Regions from separate parts of the Streptomyces sp. NPDC034111 genome, predicted to be linked through region 2. Evidence: predicted binding sites of a transcription regulator. Region 2 holds the regulator's gene; the other holds the start of a gene.
What was found. Region 2 encodes HspR, which represses chaperone genes until heat shock. Its sites were predicted from a motif close to TTGAGNNNNNNNNNCTCAA; they were not measured.
Positions count from the first base shown of each region.

Region 1: lon (endopeptidase La) is a predicted target of HspR. The motif match lies at 4,637-4,655, and genes of this name have one in related genera.

Region 1 is NZ_JBVIST010000007.1:192,271-204,327, forward strand. It holds gene ACZ55A_RS19110 (response regulator transcription factor) at 1-360, opposite strand, end outside; gene ACZ55A_RS19115 (spermidine synthase family protein) at 433-1,197, opposite strand; gene ACZ55A_RS19120 (rhomboid-like protein) at 1,453-2,358, shown strand; gene ACZ55A_RS19125 (hypothetical protein) at 2,398-2,952, opposite strand; gene ACZ55A_RS19130 (YfbM family protein) at 2,990-3,493, opposite strand; gene ACZ55A_RS19135 (pentapeptide repeat-containing protein) at 3,641-4,558, shown strand; gene lon (endopeptidase La) at 4,678-7,152, shown strand; gene ACZ55A_RS19145 (lysozyme) at 7,298-8,170, opposite strand; gene ACZ55A_RS19150 (MarR family winged helix-turn-helix transcriptional regulator) at 8,499-9,002, shown strand; gene ACZ55A_RS19155 (protein phosphatase 2C domain-containing protein) at 9,067-9,912, opposite strand; gene ACZ55A_RS19160 (sensor histidine kinase) at 10,371-12,057, shown strand, end outside.
Region 2 is NZ_JBVIST010000020.1:36,697-48,753, forward strand. It holds gene grpE (nucleotide exchange factor GrpE) at 1-117, shown strand, start outside; gene dnaJ (molecular chaperone DnaJ) at 163-1,332, shown strand; gene ACZ55A_RS31140 (heat shock protein transcriptional repressor HspR) at 1,334-1,786, shown strand; gene ACZ55A_RS31145 (hypothetical protein) at 1,857-2,261, opposite strand; gene ACZ55A_RS31150 (pyridoxamine 5'-phosphate oxidase family protein) at 2,665-3,069, opposite strand; gene clpB (ATP-dependent chaperone ClpB) at 3,263-5,896, shown strand; gene ACZ55A_RS31160 (YbjN domain-containing protein) at 6,011-6,547, shown strand; gene ACZ55A_RS31165 (pyridoxal phosphate-dependent aminotransferase) at 6,650-7,828, opposite strand; gene ACZ55A_RS31170 (hypothetical protein) at 8,101-8,397, shown strand; gene ACZ55A_RS31175 (DUF2617 family protein) at 8,765-9,286, shown strand; gene ACZ55A_RS31180 (polyamine aminopropyltransferase) at 9,557-11,263, shown strand; gene ACZ55A_RS31185 (SRPBCC domain-containing protein) at 11,351-12,057, shown strand, end outside.

The sequences.
Region 1 (12,057 bases), on a different contig from region 2:
GAACGGCTTGGTCATGTAGTCGTCGGCGCCGACGCCGAGGCCGACCAGCATGTCCGTCTCGTCGTCCCGCGCCGTGAGCATCATCACCGGCACCGGGCGCTGCGCCTGGACCCGGCGGCAGACCTCCAAGCCGTCGAAGCCCGGCAGCATCACGTCGAGGACCAGCAGATCGGGCTGCCAGGCCTCGGCGGTGTCCACCGCGGCCGGGCCGTCGGTGGCCGTCTGCACCTGGAAGCCCTCGGCGCGCAGCCGGGCCGCGATGGCGTCGACGATCGTCGGGTCGTCCTCCACGACCAGCACCCGGCGCTGGGCGCCCGGCGTGGCAGCGGCGCCGCCCTGCGTTGTCTGAGTCTGGTCCATCGCCCGCCCCTGCATTCCCTGCGTGGTCGCGTCTTGCTGGGCAGCAGCGTACGGGCATGGTGCGACTGTCGGCTACGCACCCTTACGCGCGAGGTGGACCACGTCGGGGACGCCTCGGGCAACGGGGATCTCTTCCGTACGTACCCCGCTGAACCCGGCATTTCGCAAGGCTTCTTCGAAGGCCGGCGAGGGCTGCGCGGACCATACGGCGAGCACCCCGCCGGGCGTCAGCCGGTCCCGGCAGGCGGCGAGACCGCCCGGGGAGTACAGGCTGTCGTTGTCCTCGGTGACGGTCCAGTCGGGGCCGTTGTCGATGTCCAGGCACAGGGCGTCATAGGTGTCCCCGCCAGGAGAGGGGTGGCCGGGCCGGGCGCGGAGGTGGGCGACCAGGTCGGTGTGCAGGATCTCGCAGCGCGGGTCGGCCAGCGCTGCCGCGGAGACGGCGGAGAGCGGGCCCGTACGGTGCCAGTCGATGACCGCCGCCTCGCGCTCGACGACGGTGATCCGCCCCCAGCGCGGCTGCTCGGCCGCCCGGGCCAGCGAGAAGCCGACGCCCAGGCCGCCGATCAGTACGGCGGGCCGCGGCCGGTCCGCCGGCAATGCGGCCGACGCCGCGTCGATCAGCAGCCGCTCGGAGCGGCCGTCGGAGGTGTCCATGAGGAAGCAGCCGTTGGCGATGATCTCGTAGACCACGGGTGGGCCGGCGGCTCCCGGCCCGGTGGGGTCCGCGTCGCGTTGCCGCAGCACCACCTCGCCGTAGGGCCCCTCGCGGCGGTCGAGCGTGCGCGGGGACCGGAGCGGACCGGTCGTCGAATCCAGGGGAGTAACGGGCGCCATGCGGTTCATGGTGGCCAATGGGGGCCGGGGCGGTCCAACGCGTTACGGGGCGGACGCGCGGGCCGAGACGGCCGTTGCCTGGTGTGAGGCATCTCACTCTCACAGTTTCTTCATGGGTTGAGCGTGCAGGCTGTTCCGCGACGTTGTGCAGAACAGAGCCGGCACGCGCCCGGGACGGGTCCGGGCGCGGCTCAGCGGATGCGCCATGGACGGAAGGGGCCTCGGAAAGTGAGCAGGCTGGGTACCGTCGGGGGGATGCGCCGGGACCGGGCGCCGGGCGAGGGGGCACCGGCCGCGGACGCCGCGCCGGACGGCCGGCCCGCCCTGCTCGCGGGCATTCCCCGGCAGCGGGCGTCGGCACGGGAGGCCGTCGCACCCGATCCGGTGGAGGCCGGGCGCCCGGGGGACGCCGAGCACCCGGTGGAGGCCGAGCGTCCGTTGGAGCCGGAGCCGGAGCCGGAGCCGGAGCCGGCGGCGGGTGCGCCGTGGCGGCCCTGGCGGCTGTTGCCCACCCCAGGCGGCACCCCGTTCACCTTCGGCTACGCCCTCCTGCTCGTGGGCACCTCACTCTTCGCCGAGTACGCCGACCCCGGCCTGGTCTCCGAGCTGTTGCAGGGCTCCAGCACCGACGTCGTCCACCTCACCAAGGCCCCGCTGCTGGTGCTGCTCGCCAGCGCGCTGTGGATCGCCGGCGGGCTGACCTCCGGGTATGCCGTCGCCCTGCTCTTCGTACTGACCGCCCTGGAGCGGCGGATCGGCGGGCTGCGCACCGCCGCGGTCTTCTTCGGCGGCCATGTGCTGGCCACCCTCGCCACCGAACTGCCGGTCGCCTTCACGGTGGCCGCCGGAGAGCTCCCGGAGAGCTCCCTGCACCGCCTCGACTACGGCATCAGCTTCGGCGTGATGACCTGTACCGGAGCCCTCGCGGGCATGCTCCCGGCCTGGTCGCGCTGGCCCCTGCTGGCCGGCGTCGGCTATCTGGCCCTCACCGATCTGCTGGTCTACGCCGACCCGATGACCGACTGGGGCCATCTGCTCTCCCTGGCCCTGGGGATGGCGAGCTGGCCCCTGCTGCGCCGCTGGCGCGCCCACCGCACCGGGCCGGCGCCGCTCCTCGGCGACCTGGGGCACCCGGCACTGCGGGGCGTGCGCACCTACTGAGCCGGCAGGGCGACGGAGAACGGAGACGGGGGAGAGTCCCTACGGCCGTACGGCCGAGCGGTAGGCCCGGCCGATGGCGTAGGCGCAGCCGCCCAGCAGCGCCACACCGGACAGCACCCCGCTGACGAACGGCACCCACACCACCGCCGAGGTCGCCGCCATACCGAGCCCCGCCGCACCGAGCGCGGTCAACGCCGCGCCGGGGAGCGCGATGCTGCGCCGCTTCCAGACCGCCGCCAGCGCCAGGAAGTGCAGACCGACGATCAGCGCGATCCAGGCCACGGCGGTCTCCGCCGGGGCGTCCGCCTCACGCAGCGCGAGGTTGCCGCCGATCAGCAGCACCACCTCGGCCGCCACGACAAAGCCGAACTTCCCGCCGAACCAGTCCGCCCGGGCCGCCCCGGGGTCACCCGGTGCGGGCCGGCCCCGGCGCGCCGCCAGCAGCGCGAGCGCCAGCAGCCCGCCGAAGGTGAGCACCGCGAGCACCCGCAGCCCGACCCCGATCAGGGGGTGGAGCGGAGCGTGTGCGTTGGCGACCACGAAGACCGTTCCGAAGAGCGCACCGATGAACACGCCGGACATCCGCTGCAACATGCCGCGAAAGTAGCAGTCCTGACGGGGCGTGAGTCAGCTAGCCGAGCCACAGCAGCATCGCGTCCCCCTCCTCCGCCGCCGCCCGGAAGAAGGGCCGGAGGACGTCGTAGTAGTCGCGCACATAGTCCAGGGATTCGCCGCGCTCCCACACGATCACCGGGTAGACCTCCGCCTCGGCCAGGTCCTTCGGTCCGGCACCGTCCGTCAGGTCCGCGGCGGTTATCCCCGCGAGCGCCACCGCGGCGGTCCGCACCCGCTCGGGGGTGAGGTAGCGGGGCGGGCCGTAGCCCCAGTCGTCGGCGTCCGGGACGGCTGCTTCGCCGTGCACGATGTCCACCGGGAACTCCGCGCGGCGCAGCAGGAATCCGAGCGCGTCCCAGGTCTTGTCGATGTCCAGGCAGCGCGCCCGGGCCGGCTCGGGGGTGGCGTCCGCCTCCGCCTCCATCCGCCCGGTGACCAGCTTCAGCGCCCACTCGGGATCGCCGAGGGCCCGGTCGAGTTCGGCGGGTGTGACACGTGCGTACTCTCCGATCATGCTCATGGTCCTGAGGCTAGGGGCGACCACTGACAACGCCGGACGACTGCCGACCACCGGCGCCGCAACGGCAGTTGGGCGGCGGCCCCTGGCCCCGCAGCCCCGCGGCGACCGGAACCGGCCACGGCCAGGGCGCCGCCGCAGGCTGGGAGAATGGACGCCCCTTCCGGGCGCAGCCCGTACGTCGCCCGCCGGCCGCAGGAGTACCGCACCGTGTCCGCAGACCGCACACCGCACCGCCCACAGGACCGCCCCCACTCGATTCCGGTCACCGTCGAGCTGGGTCTTCGGTCCGACTGCGGCAGCTGCTTCGGGCTGTGCTGTGTCGCGCTGCCGTTCGCGGCCTCGGCGGACTTCGCGCGCGACAAGGAGGCCGGCCGGCCGTGCCCGAACCTCCGGACCGACTTCCGCTGCGGCATCCACGCCGACCTGCGGGAGCGGGGCTACTCCGGCTGCACCGTCTTCGACTGCTTCGGCGCGGGCCAGAAGGTCTCCCAAGTGACCTTCGGCGGCCGGGACTGGCGGGAGGCCCCCGAGACCGCCCGGCAGATGTTCGACGTGTTCCCCGTCATGCGGCAGCTGCACGAACTCCTGTGGTACCTGGCCGAGGCGCTGGCCCTGCCGGCGGCCCGCCCGGTCCACGCCGAGCTGCGCGCCGCACTGGAGAAGACCGAACGCCTCACCCGCGGCAGCGCCCAGGAGATCGCGCAGCTGGATGTGCCGGCCCACCGGGGCGAGGTCAACGCCCTGCTGCTGCGCACCAGTGAGCTCGTACGGGCCAAGGTCCCCGGCCGTAAGAAGGAGCGGCGGGGCGCCGACCTGATGGGGGCCCGGCTGCGCGGCGCCGCCCTCCGGGGCGCCAACCTCCGCGGGGCGTACCTCATCGCCGCCGACCTCAGCGGCGCCGATCTGCGACAGGCGGACCTGATAGGGGCCGATCTGCGTGACGCGGACCTCAGTGGCGCCGACCTCACCGGCGCGATCTTCCTGACCCAGTCCCAGCTCAACGCGGCCAGGGGCGATGCCGCCACCAAGCTGCCGCCGGCGCTGACCCGCCCCGCGCACTGGTAGCGGCGGCCCGCTGACCCGCGGCCCGCCCGATCGCTCACAGCGAACACAGCATTGGGAACATCTCGCGGCCCCTCCACATTGAGTGAGTAAGGCTCAAGTTGCTTGCCGAAGGGGAGATCATGGCTTCGACGTCCACCTCGCTCACTCTGCCGGTGCTGCCCCTCGATGACGAGGTCGTGTTCCCCGGCATGGTGGTGCCGCTGGACCTGTCCGACGGGGATGTCCGCGCCGCGGTGGAGGCCGCCCAGGCGGCCGCCTCCTCGCGTAACAAGCCGCGGGTGCTGCTTGTGCCCCGCGTCGACGGGAAGTACGCCGCGATCGGCACGCTCGGGCGGATCGAGCAGGTCGGGCGGCTCTCCGACGGCGACCCCGGGGCGCTGATCCGGGGCCTGGGCCGGGTGCGGATCGGCTCCGGAACGACCGGACCGGGGGCCGCGCTGTGGGTGGAGGGCACGACCGTCGACGAGCAGGTCCCCACCGGGCCCGAGGGAAAGGGGCTGCCCGGTGCCGTCGCCGAACTCGTCACCGAGTACAAGGCGCTGGCCACCAGCTGGCTGCGCAAGCGCGGCGCCTGGCAGGTCGTCGACCGCGTCCAGCAGATCGAGGACGTGCCCGCCCTCGCCGACAACTCCGGCTACTCGCCGTTCCTGACCACCGAACAGAAGGTCCGGCTGCTGGAGACCGTCGACCCGGTCGCCCGGCTGAAGCTCGCCACCGAGGCGCTGCGCGACCACCTCGCCGAGCAGGACGTCGCGGAGTCGATCGCCAAGGACGTCCAGGAGGGCGTCGACAAGCAGCAGCGGGAGTTCCTGCTGCGGCGGCAGCTGGAGGCGGTCCGCAAGGAGCTCGCCCAGCTCAACGGCGATCCGGAGGACGAGGGCGACGACTACCGTGCCCGGGTCGAGGCCGCCGATCTGCCCGAGGACGTCCGCAGGGCCGCCCTCAAGGAGGTCGACAAGCTGGAGCGGGCCAGCGACCAGAGCCCCGAGGGGTCGTGGATCCGGACCTGGCTGGACACCGTCCTGGAGCTGCCCTGGAACGAACGGACCGAGGACGCCTACGACATCGCCGGCGCCAAGGACGTCCTGGACGCCGACCACGCGGGCCTGGAGGACGTCAAGGAGCGGATCACCGAATACCTGGCCGTCCGCAAGCGCCGGGCCGAGCGGGGCCTGGGACTGATCGGCGGCGCATCAGGAGGGGCGTCGCGCAGCGATGCGGGCAAGGGCGGTGGTGGGCGACGGGCGGGCGGTGCGGTGCTGGCGCTCGTCGGGCCGCCCGGTGTCGGCAAGACCTCGCTGGGTGAGTCGGTCGCCCGCGCCATGGGCCGTAAGTTCGTCCGGGTGGCGCTCGGTGGCGTCCGGGACGAGGCGGAGATCCGCGGCCACCGCCGTACGTACGTCGGCGCGCTGCCCGGCCGGATCGTGCGCGCCGTCAAGGAGGCCGGGTCGATGAACCCGGTGGTGCTGCTCGACGAGATCGACAAGGTGGGGTCCGACTTCCGTGGCGACCCGGCGGCCGCCCTCCTGGAGGTGCTGGACCCGGCGCAGAACCACACCTTCCGCGACCACTACCTGGAGGTCGAACTCGACCTCAGCGATGTGGTCTTCCTGGCCACCGCCAACGTCCTCGAAGCCATCCCCGAGCCGCTGCTCGACCGGATGGAACTGGTCCGGCTGGACGGCTACACCGAGGACGAGAAGGTCACCATCGCCCGGGACCATCTGCTGCCGCGGCAGCTGGAGCGGGCCGGGCTGGAGGCCGGCGAGGTGGTGCTGGAGGACGAGGCGCTGCGCAAGCTGGCGGGCGAGTACACCCGTGAGGCGGGCGTACGGAACCTGGAGCGGTCGGTCGCCCGGCTGCTGCGCAAGATCGCGGCCCAGCACGAACTGGGCGAGCGGGAGCTGCCGTTCACGGTCGGGGTGGAGCAGCTGCGCCCGCTGATCGGGCGGCCGCACCACACCCCCGAGTCGGCGCAGGACCCGGCCGAGCGGCGCACCGCCGTGCCCGGTGTGGTCACCGGCCTCGCGGTCACCGGCGCCGGCGGCGATGTGCTCTACGTGGAGGCCTCGCTCGCCGATCCGGAGACCGGGGCATCCGGTCTGACGCTGACCGGTCAGCTGGGCGAGGTGATGAAGGAGTCCGCGCACATCGCGCTGTCCTTCCTGCGCTCGCACGGCGCGGAACTGGAGCTGCCGGTCGCCGACCTGAAGGAGCGCGGGGTGCATCTGCACGTACCGGCGGGCGCCGTCCCCAAGGACGGCCCGAGCGCGGGCATCACGATGACCACCGCGCTGGCCTCGCTGCTCTCGGGCCGGCAGGTCCGGCCGGACGTGGCGATGACCGGTGAGGTCTCGCTGACCGGGCGGGTGCTGCCGATCGGCGGCGTCAAGCAGAAGCTGCTGGCGGCGCACCGGGCCGGGATCACCACGGTGATCATCCCGAAGCGGAACGAACCGGATCTCGACGAGGTGCCCGCCGAGGTCCTCGCATGCCTGGAGGTCCACCCGGTCTCGGACGTCCGCCAGGTGCTGGAGCTGGCGCTGACCCCGGCGTCGAACGGGGCGGCGCCGGAGGTCCCCGTCGCTGCGTGAGGGACGAGCGAGGAAAGGGGACGGGCCCCTGCCGCACCGCTCGTGCGGAAGGGGCCCTCCCGTGCGTACGACCAGGCGTGGAGGGGGCCGTACGCCCGCGTAACGGCCGTCGGCTGCCCGGACAGCGGCCGCCGGACCTCCGCGTTCAGCCGTTGGCCAGCGCCTGGAGCCGGTCGTACGCGCCGTTGAAGCGGTTGTGGTCACCGACCGTCGGGCCGGTCGAGGTGTACTGCCAGATGGTGTGGAAGCCCCAGCCGGCCGGGAGTTCGCCGACCGAGGAGCCGTAGCGCGGAACCCACAGCGGGTTGACGGTGCCGAAGGCGGACGAGTTGCCGGTGCACTGCTTCCACCAGCTGGTGGAGGTGTAGATGACGGCGTCCCGGCCGGTGCGTGCCTTGTAGGTGGCGAACCAGTCCTTCATCCAGTTGACCAGCCCGGCGGCGCTCAGTCCGTAACAGGTCGACCCGTAGGGGTTGTACTCCATGTCGAGCGCCCCGGGGAGCGTCTTGCCGTCCTTCGACCAGCCGCCGCCGTGGTCGACGAAGTAGTTGGCCTGGGCGGCGCCGCTGGAGGTGTTGGGCGTGGCGAAGTGGTAGGCGCCGCGGATCATGCCGGCGTTGTAGGAGCCGTTGTACTGCTGCGCGAAGTACGGGTTGGTGTAGCTGGTGGACTCCGTCGCCTTGACGTAGGCGAAGCGGGCGCCGCTGTTCCAGAGCGTGGACCAGGCGACGTTGCCGTTGTGGCTGCTGACGTCCACGCCCTCGACGGACGCCGCGAGCGAGGCCGCGGGCGGCGCGGTGCCGGCCGTGGCGCCCTCGTGCCGGGCGATCTGCGAGCCGGCCCAGTCCTGACCGGGGTGGGTGGGTTCCGGTGCCCGCTTCGCCACCGCGGCGCCGGCGGTGCCGGGCAGGCCGAGGAGGAGGGCGAGGACCGCGAGAAGGGCCCCGGTCACGGTCGCGAGGGAGCGTGCGGGGCGGTGGGGGGAGCCGGATCTGCGTACGGATCTGAGCACGGGCATACGTGCCTCCGAAGATCTCGGTGGGATGACCTGAGGGGGATGTCCTGAGGGGAGTGCATGAGGGGGTGATCTGAGGCGGTCATCTGAGGGGGGTGTCCGGACGGCATGACGCGGACGTGAGCCCACCGCGGTGCGGTGTGCGGGACGCGCGGCGGAACCTTCGGCGCTCGGCCGCTTGGTATGGCCATGCCAGAACTCACGATACGCGCGTAGACCGACGTGCCAAAAGAGGTTCCGTGGGCTGCCGTTGGTCTAATCCTGCGAAATACTGGCCGAGCTGCGGCTTCGGCCGCCGAGGGCGGAAACTTTCAGAAGAGGGAAAGCGGGAATGGGCGCTGACGTGCACAACACCGGAGCCGGCGGTACGGCGGCGAACGGCGAGCCGATTGGTGTGGACCACGTATTTCTCGCCCTGGAACGGGAATTGGCGGTATTTCTCCGCCGCGCCCGGGCCTCTTCCGGCGAATTGGCCCGGGAGGTGCATCCCGACCTGGAGCCCGCCGCGTACGGCCTGCTGGTCCGGCTGGCCGACGCCGGTGCCCAGCGCGCCACCGACCTCGCAGGCTTCTTCGGCGTCGGCAAGGCCACGATGAGCCGTCAGCTGCACGCCCTGGAACGGCTGGGGCTGGTCGCCCGCCAACCGGACCCGGCCGACGGCCGCGCGGTCCTGGTGCGCATCACGGAGGAGGGCCGCGAGCGCTTCTCCAGGGTCCGCAACGGACGCCGGGCCCGCTATGCGCGGCGCCTCGCCTCCTGGGACCGCGCGGAGGTCGCCGAACTGGCCCGCCTCCTGCACCGGCTCAATGCGGAGCAGGAGGGCGAGGAGGGGTGAACCGTACGGTTCCCGTGCGGGCGGCGGCTTCCCGTACGGAGGACCGCTCACCCGGAAAATTTACTCACGGCATGACAAAAATGACCGCCGCGTCGTCCCGCCCCTTCCCCCGCGGGTACGCCGCGCACTCCGGATCGGCCGCCTCCGCCGCCCGGACCCGGTCGATGAGCGACTGGGGACCCTGTGCACGCACCAGGCCCGCACAGTCGGTCCAGGAGCCCTGCCGGAAGACCTCGACCCAGCGGCTCGCACCGTCGCTGAGCGCGGTCAGGGAGCGGACCTCGGCGCGCGGGGTGTGTCCGGTGACCGCCCGGGCGGCCACCGACGGATCGGCCGCGGCGGTGTAGAAGCCGCCCTCGGCGTTGCGCAGCGCCTCGACCGCACGGCCGTACTCCCGGCCCGCGGCGGCCCGTTCGGCCGAGCCGCGGGGCAACGCCCGTACGGCATCGCGCCGGGCGCGGAGCGCGGGCGGCAGTTCGTCCAGCCGTGGGTCGAGCACCGGATGCACCGATCCGTCCGGTCGCTCCAACAGGAGGACGGAATCGGACAGTACGAGGTGTTCCACGGTGTCCCCGGACCACCGTGCGGCGACGACAGTTGCCTGTGGAGTGCGGACGTGAGAAAGGTCACAGGTGTCCCGGTGGGCCTCGGCCGTCCGGGAGATGGCCCCGGACAGGGCCTCAGGGAGCGTCATATCCCGGTGTGAAACCGACAGTTCGAGCAATGCGCCCCCGAGCCGCGCGGTGAACCACGGCACCGTGTGGCGGCATCCGTAGTCCCCCTCCGGCGGCGTCACACCATCCAGCAGAACCAGGACCCCGCCCTGGCCGGAGGCCGGCAGGGCTACCGATGCGTAGTCCTCGTTTGGGTGTTGGGGATCGCCCGGCTCGGTGGCGAGTTCGATGCGCATGGCGGCAAGTCTGCCGGAGGGCGCGATTTCCGCCCTGGTGGCGGACGCGCGCGGCGGCGCCGGCGTACGGCCAGGTCAGGCACGGCCGAAGGGGCGGGCCGTGGGGCCGGCGGGATGCGGGCGCGCATCTTTCCAGGACCGGGGCGCATCTCCAAACCCGTCCGGGGGTTGCGCGGGGTTGCGGCAGGAAACAAGGGTGCACGGAAGTTGATGGTCAAACTCCGATTGAGGTTCACTCGTTCAGGTGGCCGGGCAGGTGTTGCCGAGCCACTGCGCGGTGCCGGTGGAATGGTCGGGCCCGGTCATGGGGCGGGGCCAGAACGTCCGTCGCGACGCGCAAGCCGGACTGTTTACCCTCGCGGAAGTGTGTGCTGCTGCGGTGTTCGCGCAGGTCCGCCCCGCGAGCGGAGAGCGAGCCGGGTCCGCGACGCCACACGGCGTGGGCAGGCGAGACAGGAATGCGAGCAGCGGTGCGGAAGATGCGGCTTCGGGGCGGCGCAGGGAAGCCGGGTTCACCGGCCGGTTCGGTCTCGGGACCGGGCAAGGGTCCTGGTAAGGGGCTGGGCACGACCGGCGACGACCTCGCGGGACGGCGTCCCGCGCGGGTGCGCAACCGGCTCGTCGGAGCGGTGGCCGTGGTCACCGCCGCGGTCATCGGTGCCGGCGCCCCGGGCCTCGTCGCCACGGCCGACAACGCCAACAACAGCCAGCACCTGGTCGATCTCGCCGAACTCAACGCCCGCGCCATCGCCCTGGCGCACTCCCTCGCCGACGAGCGCGACGGGATGACCGCGTACGCGGCCACCGCCCGGGCCGGCCGTACGGGCGCCGGGAACGGCACCGCGACCGGTCGCACCGCACCCAAGAAGACGGGTGTCAACGGCGCCGGGGCCAACGCGACCGGTGCCGCCGGCACCGCGGCCCGGGCCACCGTCTCCGCCGACTCCGCCGTCTCCGGCACCCAGCGCGCCCGCGTCGACCGGCAGATCGCCGAACTGCGCTCCGAGGCCCAGGACGCCTCGGGCGGCACGACGGTTTACGCGGCCGCCGCCAAGCTGCTGGCCGCACTGCCGCAGACCCGTCACAAGGCGCTGTCCGGGGCGGAGTCGGCCGAACTGGTCCAGCGCGCCTACAGCGAGATCATCCAGGCACTCGGTGCGATCAGCGACGACATCGCCCGTGGACTGCCGGCCCGCGCGGACTCCGGGGACGCCGGCACCCGTGCGCTGCCCTTCCTCGGCCGGGCCACCGACCAGGCCGCCGCGACCCGGGGCCTGCTGCTCGCCGGGCTCAACGCGGGCGACACCCGGTCGCCGCTGACCGGCCTCGCCCAGATCGCGCACGTCCGGGAACAGGGCGCGCTGAACGACTTCCGGCAGACCGCGGGCCAGGGCGCCCGGGACCGCTACGACCGCACCGTCAACGGCGCCGACGTCAACACCGCCGAGCGCTATCTGACCCGGCTGACCGACCAGCCCCGCCTGGACGCCGCCGATCTGCGGCTCAGCCGCCGGCGGGTGCAGAGCACCGTGACCACCCGCGTCGGGCTGATGCGCGGCGTCGAATCGGCCATGGCCACCGCCGACATCCAGCGCCTGGGCACGCTGCGCGACGACGATGTGACGGAGCTGGAGATCCGCACCGGCCTGATGGCGCTCTGCCTGCTGCTCGCCGTCGGCGCCGGCATCTGGGCCGCCCGCACCATGACCCAGCCGCTGGCCGCGCTGCGGATCGGCGCCAGGCGGGTGGCCGACGACCCCGCGAACGAGGAGCCCATCAGCTACAAGGGCCGCAACGACGAATTCGCCGCCGCCGTACGGTCCGTCAACTCGCTGCACGCCCAGGTGGGCGAGCTGGCCCGGCGCACCGCCGAACTGGAGGGCGAGCGCAAGCGGCTGGTCGGCGGCCGGCAGCGGCTGGTCGCCGAGCGCGAGGTGCTCCAGGAGCAGAGCGCGACGCTCAAGGAGCAGGTCGCCGACCTCACCGAGCGGCTGTCCGCCGCGTACACCGGCGTACACGGCCGGTTCGTCAACCTCTCGCTGCGCACCCTCGGCCTCGTGGAGCGCCAGCTCGCGGTCATCGAGTCGCTGGAGGACGGCGAGCAGGACCCGGAGCGCCTGGCGACCCTCTTCAAGCTGGACCACT
Region 2 (12,057 bases):
CGTCCCGCACGGGTCGCCGTCGCCGAGCCGCAGCCGGGCGCGCAGAGCGCCAAGTCCGCCTCGGACGAGGACGCCAAGCCGTCGGACGAGGAGAGCGGTGGCCCGGAAGAGGGCTGACGTGCGGACACAGAAGAGAACAGAACGGAAGGAGGGACGTCGGGGATGAGCACCAAGGACTTCGTCGAGAAGGACTACTACAAGGTCCTCGGCGTCCCCAAGGACGCCACCGAAGCAGAGATCAAGAAGGCGTACCGCAAGCTCGCCCGCGAGAACCACCCGGACGCCAACAAGGGCGACGCCAAGGCCGAGGAGCGCTTCAAGGAGATCTCCGAGGCCAACGACGTACTGGGCGACGCCAAGCGCCGCAAGGAGTACGACGAGGCGCGGGCGCTGTTCGGCAACGGCGGCTTCCGGCCCGGTCCGGGCGGGGGCGGCGGCTCCTTCAACTTCGACCTGGGCGACCTCTTCGGGGGCTCGGGCGGAGCCGGGGCCGGCGGCTTCGGCGGCGGGCTGGGGGACGTGTTCGGCGGTCTGTTCAACCGCGGGGGCGCCGGTACGCGTACCCATCCGCGGCGCGGCCAGGACATCGAGTCCGAGGTGACGCTGAGCTTCACCGAGGCGGTCGACGGGGCCACGGTCCCGCTGCGGATGTCCAGCCAGGCGCCGTGCAAGGCGTGTTCGGGCACCGGCGACAAAAACGGTACGCCTCGGGTCTGCCCGACCTGTGTCGGCACCGGACAGGTCAGCCGGGGCGGGGGCGGCGGCTTCTCGCTGACCGACCCGTGCGCGGACTGCAAGGGCCGGGGCCTGATCGCCCAGGACGCGTGCGATGTCTGCAAGGGCAGCGGACGCGCGACCAGCGCCCGCACGATGCAGGTCAGGATCCCCGCGGGGGTCTCCGACGGGCAGCGCATCCGGCTGCGGGGCAAGGGCGCGCCGGGCGAGCAGGGCGGCCCGGCGGGCGACCTCTACGTCGTTGTGCATGTCGACGCCCACCCGGTCTTCGGCCGGAAGGGCGACAACCTCACCATCACGGTGCCGGTCACCTTCCCGGAGGCCGCGCTCGGCGGCGAGGTGAAGGTGCCGACGCTGGGCGGCCCGCCGGTGACGCTGAAGCTGCCGGCCGGCACTCCCAACGGACGCACGATGCGGGCCCGGGGCAAGGGCGCGGCCCGCAAGGACGGCACCCGGGGTGATCTGCTGGTCACCATAGAGGTGGTCGTTCCCAAGGACCTCGGCGACAAGGCGAAGGAAGCGCTGGAGTCCTACCGCGAGGCGACCGCGGGGCCGGACCCGCGGGCGGAGCTGTTCCAGGCCGCGAAGGGAGCTTGAGATGGACAGCCGGGGCGGGCAGCGTCGTAACCCGTATGAACTGACCGATGAGTCGCCGGTGTACGTCATCTCCGTCGCGGCTCAGCTCTCCGGCCTGCATCCGCAGACCCTGCGGCAGTACGACCGGCTGGGGCTGGTCTCGCCCGACCGCACGGCCGGGCGGGGCCGCCGCTACTCGGCCCGGGACATCGAACTGCTCCGTACGGTGCAGCAGTTGTCCCAGAACGAGGGCATCAACCTCGCCGGCATCAAGCGCATCATCGAACTGGAGAACCAGGTCGCGGCCCTCCAGCAGCGGGTCGCCGAACTCCAGGGCGCCCTGGAGGGCGCGGCCAGCGCGATGCAGCAGAGGGAGGCGGCGGTGCATGCCTCGTACCGGCGCGATCTGGTGCCGTATCAGGACGTCCAGCAGACCAGCGCGCTGGTGGTCTGGCGGCCCAAGCGCTCCGAGTAACGGGCGCGGTGAAGTCGCAGACGAAGGGCCGGGGTGACGAACCCCGGCCCTTCGTGCTGCATACGGGCCGTCAGCAGCCGTTGTAGCCGGCCGTAGGCATCGACAGCCGCCGGTGTACCTGGGACTTCATCGCCAGGGTGTAGACCGGCTCGTCCAGGTCCGCGGTCTCCAGGCGTACGCCGGCCGCCGCGCAGCGCTCGGAGAACTCGTCGGCCCCGTCGATGGCGTTCTCCAGCGCCCGGCGATTGGGCGTCACAAACACATCGACCAGGCCCTTTTCCACATCGCGCCACAGCGCGCTGTGGTCGGCGCGCAGCTGGTGCAGGCTGAGCCGGCAGGTCAGGTGGTAGTCACGGGCCACCGCCCACTGCCGGCACATGTCGTGCTGGCTGCGGTCGTCGACCAGGAACGGATCCTCGTCCAGCTCGGACAGTGGCATCAGGCAGGCGATCGCCGTGACTCGGACCGAGTTCATCGTGCCCTCCGGGGCGTGGCGACTGTGGGGGCGACGATACTCCCGAGGGCGGCCCGCGGTGCAGGGGCGGTACCGGGCGGCGAGGCGTATCCGCAGGCGTGGCAGATCTTCCAGCCGTCCTGATTGACGGCGAGCTGGCCGCCGCAGCGCGGACAGAGCTCGGCGCGCGGGTGCGGAAGGGCGGGGCGCGGACGCCGCGGGACGGCCCTCACACTGCGCGATGCCGGCGCCATGCATCCTCCAACTGCCCTCATTTGTACGGGACAGGGCCGATGCCGCCCGCCCTTGCGCGAGGCTGTTCGGTTCCCGTTCGTACCTGGGTACCAGGTGGAGAGCGGGTGCCGGATGCGGAGCGTCCGTTTTCGGCCAGGGCCGGGCTGGGTGCGGGAGGGGGAGACGGGCGTCAGGCCCGCCCCATCGCCCTGGTGACCGCGATCTCGATCATGACCCGGTCGGGGTTGGGCGTCGGGGTCCGCCCGTACCGCGCGGCGTAGCGGCTGACCGCGTCGGCCACCGACTCGGCGTCCGTACGCACCCGCGCGATGCCCTCCAGGGTCGCCCAGCGCCCCTTGTCGACCTGGCACACGGCGACGGTGGCGCCGTCCGCGCCGGCGGCGAGGATGTTCTTGACCTTGGTGCTGTCCTTGCGGGTGATGACCCGCGCGATCCGCTGCCCGGCGTCGTAGGTGACGCCCACCGGAACGACGTGCGGCGTCCCGTCCGTACGCAGCGTGGTGAGCGTCGGCATCAGGTACTCGTCCCAGAAGGCGAGGTACTCCGGACTGAGGGCGCTGAGGTCGTGGGCCATGGGGTCAGGGTAGAGGGGGCCTTGCCGGCCCGGCCCGGCGGTCGGAAAAACCGGGGGTTCCTCGGCACGGGCCACCTTGAGTGGAATAGACTCAACTTATCGCACGTTGGCATGAGCAGGATTGGCTGAGGGCACCCGTGCCGATAGGCAGTACGGGCACGATGGCACGAGTACGAGGAGGACCGCGAGGACCGTGGACGCCGAGCTGACCAACAAGAGCCGGGAGGCGCTGAGCGCCGCCAATGAGCGGGCGGTCACCGCCGGGCATGCGGACATGACGTCTGCGCATCTCCTGCTCGCGCTGCTGGCCGGGCAGGACAACGAGAACATCATGGACCTGCTGGCCGCCGTCGAGGCGGACGCCGCCGCGCTGCGCAACGGCGCAGAGCGCCAGCTGGCCGGGCTGCCCAGCGTGCAGGGCTCGACGGTCGCCCCGCCGCAGCCCGACCGCGAGCTGCTCGCCGCCATCGCGGACGCCACCCAGCGCGCCAAGGAGCTGGGCGACGCCTATGTCTCCACCGAGCATCTGCTGATCGGGATCGCCGCCAAGGGCGGGCGCACCGGTGAGCTGCTGGAGCAGCAGGGCGCCTCCGCCAAGAAGCTGCTGGCCGCCTTCGAGGCCAGCCGCGGCGGGCAGCGGGTGACCAACCCCGACCCGGAGGGCACGTACAAGGCGCTGGAGAAGTTCGGTACGGACTTCACCGCCGCCGCCCGCGAGGGCAAGCTCGACCCGGTGATCGGCCGGGATCATGAGATCCGCCGCGTGGTGCAGGTGCTCTCCCGCCGTACGAAGAACAACCCGGTGCTGATCGGCGAGCCGGGCGTCGGCAAGACCGCCGTCGTCGAGGGGCTGGCGCAGCGGATCGTCAAGGGCGATGTGCCCGAGTCGCTGCGCAACAAGCGGCTGGTCGCGCTCGACCTGGGCGCGATGGTCGCGGGCGCCAAGTACCGCGGTGAGTTCGAGGAACGGCTGAAGACCGTTCTCGCGGAGATCAAGTCCAGCGAGGGCCAGATCATCACCTTCATCGACGAACTGCACACGGTCGTCGGCGCGGGCGCCGGCGGCGACTCGTCGATGGACGCCGGCAACATGCTCAAGCCGATGCTGGCCCGTGGCGAGCTGCGGATGGTCGGTGCGACCACGCTCGACGAGTACCGCGAGCGGATCGAGAAGGACGCGGCGCTGGAGCGCCGGTTCCAGCAGGTGCTGGTCGCCGAGCCGACCGTCGAGGACACGGTGGCGATCCTGCGCGGGCTCAAGGGCCGCTACGAGGCGCACCACAAGGTGCAGATCGCCGACTCCGCGCTGGTCGCCGCGGCCACCCTCTCCGACCGCTACATCACCTCCCGCTTCCTGCCGGACAAGGCCATCGACCTGGTCGACGAGGCCGCGTCGCGGCTCCGGATGGAGATCGATTCGTCCCCCGTCGAGATCGACGAGCTCCAGCGCGCCGTGGACCGCCTCAAGATGGAGGAGCTGGCGCTCAGGAACGAGACCGACGCCGGCTCGCTCCAGCGCCTGGAGAAGCTGCGCAAGGACCTCGCCGACAAGGAGGAGGAGCTGCGCGGCCTGACCGCCCGCTGGGAGAAGGAGAAGCAGGGCCTCAACCGCGTCGGTGAGCTCAAGGAGAAGCTCGACGACCTGCGCGGACAGTCCGAGCGGGCCCAGCGCGACGGTGACTTCGACACCGCCTCCAAGCTGCTCTACGGCGAGATCCCGGCCGTCGAGCAGGAGCTGGAGGCGGCGGCCGCCGCCGAGGCCGAGCAGGAGGCGTCCAAGGAGTCGATGGTCAAGGAGGAGGTCGGGCCGGACGACATCGCCGATGTGGTCGGCTCCTGGACCGGCATCCCGGCCGGCCGGCTCCTGGAGGGCGAGACCCAGAAGCTGCTGCGTATGGAGGAGGAGATCGGCAAGCGGCTGATCGGCCAGGCCGAGGCCGTACGGTCGGTCTCCGACGCGGTGCGGCGCACCCGCGCCGGTATCGCCGACCCCGACCGGCCCACCGGCTCGTTCCTCTTCCTCGGCCCGACCGGTGTCGGCAAGACGGAGCTGGCCAAGGCGCTTGCGGACTTCCTCTTCGACGACGAGCGGGCGATGGTCCGGATCGATATGTCGGAGTACGGCGAGAAGCACTCGGTCGCCCGCCTGGTGGGCGCGCCGCCCGGCTATGTCGGCTACGAGGAGGGCGGTCAGCTGACCGAGGCGGTCCGCCGTCGCCCGTACAGCGTGATCCTCCTCGACGAGGTGGAGAAGGCGCACACCGAGGTCTTCGACATCCTGTTGCAGGTCCTCGACGACGGCCGCCTCACGGACGGCCAGGGCCGCACGGTCGACTTCCGCAACACCATCCTCATCCTGACCTCCAACCTCGGCTCCAACTTCCTCATGGACCCGCTGCTGAAGGAGGAGCAGAAGAGGGAGAAGGTGCTGGAGACGGTCCGTGCGGCCTTCCGCCCCGAATTCCTCAACCGCCTCGACGATGTGGTGGTCTTCCACCCGCTGGGCACCGAGCAGCTTCAGCGGATCGCCCGGCTCCAGCTCGCCCACCTCCAGCACCGCCTCGGCGACCGCCGGCTCACCCTGGACGTCACCGACCGTGCCCTGAGCTGGCTCGCCTGGCTCGGCCAGGAACCGGTTCCCGACGCCCCGGCCCCGGACCTCTCCTACGGCGCCCGCCCGCTGCGCCGCCTGGTCCAGACGGCCATCGGCGACCAGCTCGCCCGCGCCATCCTGGCGGGCGAGGTCCTGGACGGGGACACCGTCCGGGTGGACGTCGACGGCGACCGGCTGTCGGTCGAGGCGGAGCGGCCGGGCCCGGCCGCCTGACCTGCGCTTGCCGGGTGCTTGCCCGGGCCGCCGCGATATCCGCTCCGTCCGGGGTTGCCAGGACGGGGCGGATGTGGGGGAGGATGGCAGGGACCATACGAAGGGAATTCCACGGTGAGCATCGACCCGTCCTCGATTCCGAATTTCGGGGGCCAGCCCGAACCTGAGCCGTCGGGGCCTGATGGTCCCGTCCTGCCCGACCAGGACCTGGTCAAGCAGCTCCTCGACCAGATGGAGCTGAAGTACGTCGTCGACGAGGAGGGTGACCTCGCCGCCCCGTGGGAGCAGTTCCGCACGTACTTCATGTTCCGCGGCGAGGAGGAGCAGCAGATCTTCTCCGTCCGCACGTTCTACGACCGTGTCCACGGCATCGACGAGAAGTCGAAGCTGCTGGAGGCGATCGACGACTGGAACCGCCGGACCCTGTGGCCCAAGGCCTACACCCACACCCATGACGACGGCACGGTCCGTCTGATCGGTGAGGCATCGATGCTGATCGGCACCGGCGTCTCGCTCGAACACTTTGTGTCGAGCACGGTCAGCTGGGTTCGCGCCTCGATCGAATTCGACAAGTGGATCGTCGAGCAGCTCGGCCTGGAAGCCGAGATCGAAGGCGACTCCGACCAGAAGCCGGGCGACGACGAGGCCTGACGCACGTACGTCTCACCCAGCTCGGCTGCGTGGGCCCGTGGAGCATCCGCTCCACGGGCCCACGTCCGTTCCGGCAGGCAGACGCCGGGGCCGGTCGGGGTGTCAGAGCCGCTTGAGCCGGGTTGCCGCCTCCTGGAGGACGTCGACGCTCTTGCAGAAGGCGAAGCGGACGAAGGGCGCGCCCTGGTCCTTGTGGTCGTAGAAGACGGCGTTGGGGATGGCGACGACGCCGGCACGTTCGGGGAGGGCCCGGCAGAAGGCGAAGCCGTCGGTCTCGCCGAGGGGACGGATGTCGGTGGTGATGAAGTACGTACCGGAGGGGCGGAAGACCTGGAAGCCGGCGTCGGTGAGGCCGGTGGTCAGGACGTCGCGCTTGGTGCGCAGGTCGTCGCGGAGGCCGGTGTAGTAGCTGTCGGGGAGGGCGAGGGCCTCGGCGACCGCGTACTGGAAGGGGCCGGCCGAGACGTAGGTGAGGAACTGCTTGGCCGAGCGGACCGCGCCGGTCAGTTCGGCCGGTGCGGTGACCCAGCCGACCTTCCAGCCGGTGAAGGAGAAGGTCTTGCCGGCCGAGCTGATGGTGACGGTGCGTTCGCGCATGCCGGGGAACGACGCGAGCGGAAGGTGCTCGCCCTCGAAGACCAGGTGTTCGTAGACCTCGTCGGTGATGACGAGGAGGTTGTGCCGCACCGCGAGCTCGGCGACGGCGGCGAGTTCATCGCGGGTGAGGACGGTGCCGGTGGGGTTGTGCGGGGTGTTGAGGAGGATGAGCCGGGTGTTGTCGGTGATGGCGTCGCGCAGCTCGTCGAGGTCGAGCCGGTAGGCACCGGACTCCGGGTGGGCGCGCAGAGTCACCGGGACGCGGCGGCCGCCCGCCATCGCGATGCAGGCGGCGTAGGAGTCGTAGTACGGCTCCAGGGCGATGACCTCGTCGCCCGGTTCGAGCAGGGCGAGCAGCGAGGCGGCGATGGCCTCGGTGGCACCGGCCGTGATCAGGACCTCGGTGTCCGGGTCGTAGGACAGGCCGAGGTGGCCGTAGAAACGCTGTTGGTGGGCGGCGACGGCGGTGCGCAGTTCGGGGATGCCGGGGCCGGGCGGGTACTGGTTGCCGCGGCCGTCGCGCAGGGCGCGCACCGCTGCCTCTCTGACCTCCTCGGGTCCGTCGGCGTCGGGGAAGCCCTGGCCGAGGTTGATGGAGCCGGTCCGTACGGCAAGTGCCGACATTTCGGCGAAGATCGTGGTGCCGAACTCGGCGAGGCGTCGATTGAGCAGCGGTCGGTCCATGCGCGCCATCCTCCGCCGAACCTCTGGACTTCCTCAACTGTGCTTTGAGACTCCGCGGCGAGGGCATCAGCCCCGCACCAAGGACAGTGACGGCCGGCAACGGGGGCGGCCGACGGCGGCACGGGACGGTGCCGCGGCACAGGCGCCGGTCCGGAGCGGATGACTCGCTTCGGTGGCGCACCGGGCGATGGACGGAGCGATGCTCCCCCACTGCCTGAAGGGCGTGGGAGGTACCCCCCACGCTTCGGGGGAACGAGAGGAGTGTGAGGCAGATGGGAATCGCAGTCTTCCTGGTGATCTGCGTGGTGGTGATCGGCGTGGTGGCCGTGGCCTCCCGGCTCGGCACCGGTGGGAGCGGCCGCAGCTACGGGTCGGGCGGCGGCAACAACGGTTCGGGCGGCGGCAGTTGGTGGGCCGGCGGTGACTCAGGGTCGAGCGGTGGCCACCACGGCCACCACGGGCACCACGGGGGCCACTCGTGCGGCGGCGGCTCCTCCTGCGGCGGCGGAGGAGGCGGCTGCGGTGGCGGTGGTGGCGGCGGTGGCTGCGGCGGTGGCGGGGGCGCCTGAACCGCGCCGGGACATCTGAAGAACGAAACGCGGCTTCCGGACCACCGGACGGCCCCTCAAAAGGGACACATGCGGGGGCGCGTGCGATGCCGCATATGCGCCCGGCGGGCGTTGGTGACCGTTCACCAACGCCCGCCGGGCGCACTGGCGTTGAACAGATGAACTGCATGGCCCTCTAGGGGATGAGAACCCGGAGAAGATGAGTAAAGACGCTGTGAGTGAGCGGTCATTCATGATTCCCTCTTCATAGAGAATCCCCCACGTTCTCCGATCCCACGTGGGCACGAGCCGGCAGGCAGACGTACATTCCTGATCCTTAACGGGCGGGCCGGCCCACCATTCCACTGCGTGCTTGCGGAGCCGACCCATGCTCACCACTCTGAAGACGGCGTACACCGATACCCGTGCATCCGACCTCGCCTGGGCGTTGGGCAGGGAACCCCTGCCGGCCCTTGCCGTACTTGATCTCCAACTCCATGGCGCACACGTGCAGTTGAGGCTGCTCGGCGCCTCTCACCAGGTGATTCTCGAAGAGGAGAGCGGCAGCTGTTCCGAGACGGTCGCCTGTATGCCGGGCAGCAGCACCCCGCTGCCGCTCGGTGTGGCAGAACGCCTGGGCGACTGGGAGTACGAATTCGCCGCCCATGTGGAGACCCTTTCGCGGGGCTCCTTCGCAGGCCGGGCACAGGAGTTGCTGGCGCTGGTCGCCGAGCATCCGCACGGCCTGGCCGGTACCTTCCCCGGCTCGCCGCACGCCTTCACCGCGATGCTGGCGCAGTGTCAGCAGGGGCAGGTGCGCTGGCGGACCTGGCACGCGTACCCGCAGGAGGGCCGCCTGGTGGCCACCCGTACCCGCGTGGGCGTACGTGCGGCGGTCGCGGCGGTCTAGCGCGGGACCGGCGGAAGTGAGTAGGCGGGTCGGCGGGGCTGGTTGGCCGGGGGTGTGCGGGGACGTGGGGTGTGACGGGCGCGTGGTGCATGCGCCCAGAGTGCGGAGAGCCGTCGGGGCGCGTACGGGGCTGTTCGCGCCGGGCGCACAGCGCGGCGACTCCCGCCGTCCGGTGCGCGGAAACAACGCCCCAGCCGGCGTACGCAACCCGGCAGACTGCACTCGTGTGGGTGACCAAAAGCCAATGAACCGTCACGTAGCGTTCGCCCCATGAACGACCCGCCAGAGCCCGCTCGCACCGGCGTCGTCGTGCCGCCGGAGGCCGTTCCGTCGGAGGCCGTGCCACCGCCGGCCCGGCTCCCCGTGCCGGCCGGGCTCGGCCGGCTGCTGGTCCTCGCCGTGGTCTTCGTCTGCGCCGCCTGCGGTCTGGTCTACGAGCTCGAACTGGTCGCGCTGGCAACGTACTTGGTCGGCGACTCGGTCACCCAGGCCTCGGTCGTGCTGTCCGTCATGGTCTTCGCGATGGGCGTCGGCGCGCTGCTCGCCAAGCGGCTGCGGTGCCGGGCGGCGGCCGGGTTCGGGGCGGTCGAGGCCGGTCTCGCGCTGGTCGGCGGCTGTTCGGCGATGGCGCTCTACGCCTGCTTCGCCTGGTTCGGCCAGTCCCGCTCCGCGCTCGTCGGCTTCTCCCTGCTCATCGGCGTCCTGATCGGTGCCGAGGTGCCGCTGCTGATGACGCTGATCCAGCGGGTCTGCCGGCAGGACGCGGGCGGTGCGGTCGCCGACCTGTTCGCCGCGGACTACGTCGGTGCCCTGGTCGGCGGGCTGGCCTTCCCCTTTCTGCTGCTGCCGTGCCTCGGACAGCTGACCGGTGCGCTGGTCACCGGTGCGGTCAACGCGGTGGCCGGCGCCGCGCTGGTGCTGTGGCTGTTCCGCCGTGATCTGACCGTCCGCGCCCGCTGGACGCTGCTCGGCGTCAACGCCCTGGTGCTGGCGTTGCTCGCCGCGGGCATGGTGCTGGCCACGCCGTTCGAACGGGCCGCCCGGCAGGCGGTGTACGGCGCCTCCGCCCGGGTCGCGGTGCAGACCGGCATCCAGGAGGTGGTGATGACCGGGGGCACGGGGGACGGAACCGGTGCGGGACAGGAGAGGAAAGGTTCCGGCCGGCCGCTGGAGCTCTATCTGGACGGCCGGCTGCGGGTCAGTGCGGACACCGAATTCCGCTACCACGAAGCGCTGGTGCACCCGGCGATGGCGGCCGGCCGGCACGCCCGGGTGCTGGTCCTCGGCGGCGGCGACGGCCTCGCGGTGCGCGAGATCCTCCGCCACCCCGCGGTCCGCTCGGTGACCGTCGTCGAACTCGACCCCGGCGTCCTGCGGTTGGCGCGTACGGACCCCGGACTCGCGCGCCTCAACCACCACTCGCTCGGCGACCCGAGGGTCCATGCCGTCACCGCCGACGCCTTCGAGTGGCTGCGGGAGCAGGGCGGGAACAGCCCCCGGCGGTACGACGTCATCGTCTCCGACCTCCCCGACCCCGGCATCACCGCCAGCACCAAGCTCTACTCCCAGGAGTTCTACGGACTGGCGGAGCGGATGCTGGCCGACGGCGGGCGGCTGGTGGTGCACGCCGGGCCGCTGGCCGCGCGGCCACGGTCGTACTGGACGGTGGACGCCACCATCAGGTCGGTGGGCCTGGCGACCGTGCCGTACCAGCTGCCGGGCCGGCCGGCCCACTTCTACGGCGGCCCGGACCGCGCGGCGCCGGACACCCCCGCCGTCCCACCGCCCGGCCGGCTGCGGTACTGGGGCTTCGTCCTCGCCGCGGAGCACCGGCCACGCTTCGGCCTCGCGCCCGATGCGCCCGCGCCGGCGGGCCTGACCTCCCAGGAACTGGAGGCCGGGCGCCGGGGCGCCGCCCGCTCCCGGATCTCCGGCCTGCCGGCGTCGACGCTGATGCATCCGCGGTACCAGGACTGAGCGGAGACCCGCCCGACAGCCCCGCAGCGCAGAAAATTGGGTGCACGCGGGCACGGGTCCCGGGGGTGCTGGGTAGGCTCCCATGTCATGGAGCATGAGGTGTACGTTCCGTTTCCCGTCGGCACCGTGCGGCAGGCGCTCGCCGAGCCGGAGCGGGTGGCGCGCTGTGTCCCGGGAGTCCAGCTCGACGCCGATGCGGCCCCGCACTGCCCCGAGGGTCGGCTGCGGCTGCGGGTAGGAAGCTCCACCATCACCTATCGCGGCTCGCTGACGGTCACGGACGGCAGACCCGGCGAGGACGGTACCGAAGCCGCGGTGACGGTCGAGGTGAAGGGCGCCGAGACGCGGGGCGACGGAGCGGTGGCGCTGACGCTGACCGTACGGCTCTCCCCGGCAACCGAGCCCGGCCCCGGCACGACACTGAGCTGCGCCGGCACCGTCCACAGCGACGGCCGGCTCGCCGAGGTGACCGACCAGGCCGCGGCCTCCGCCGGCCGCCGGCTGCTGGACCGTTTCGGGGAGAACCTGGCCGAGGACCTGCGCCAGCGGCCACCGGCGGCCAACGGGGACTCCGGCCGGCCGGACGTCTTCGACACGGAGGTACCGCCCCCGTCCCTGGACCCGCTCAGCGACGAGGACGCCATCGAGAACGCCGTCGAGGAAGCCATCGAGGACGCCGGGGACGACATCGACCTGGGCGACGCGGTGCACGAGGTGACCACCGGGCCCCCCTACGACGACGACCTGGACGGCGTCGCCCCCGCCGAGGCCGCGCACGCCCGCCGCACGATGAT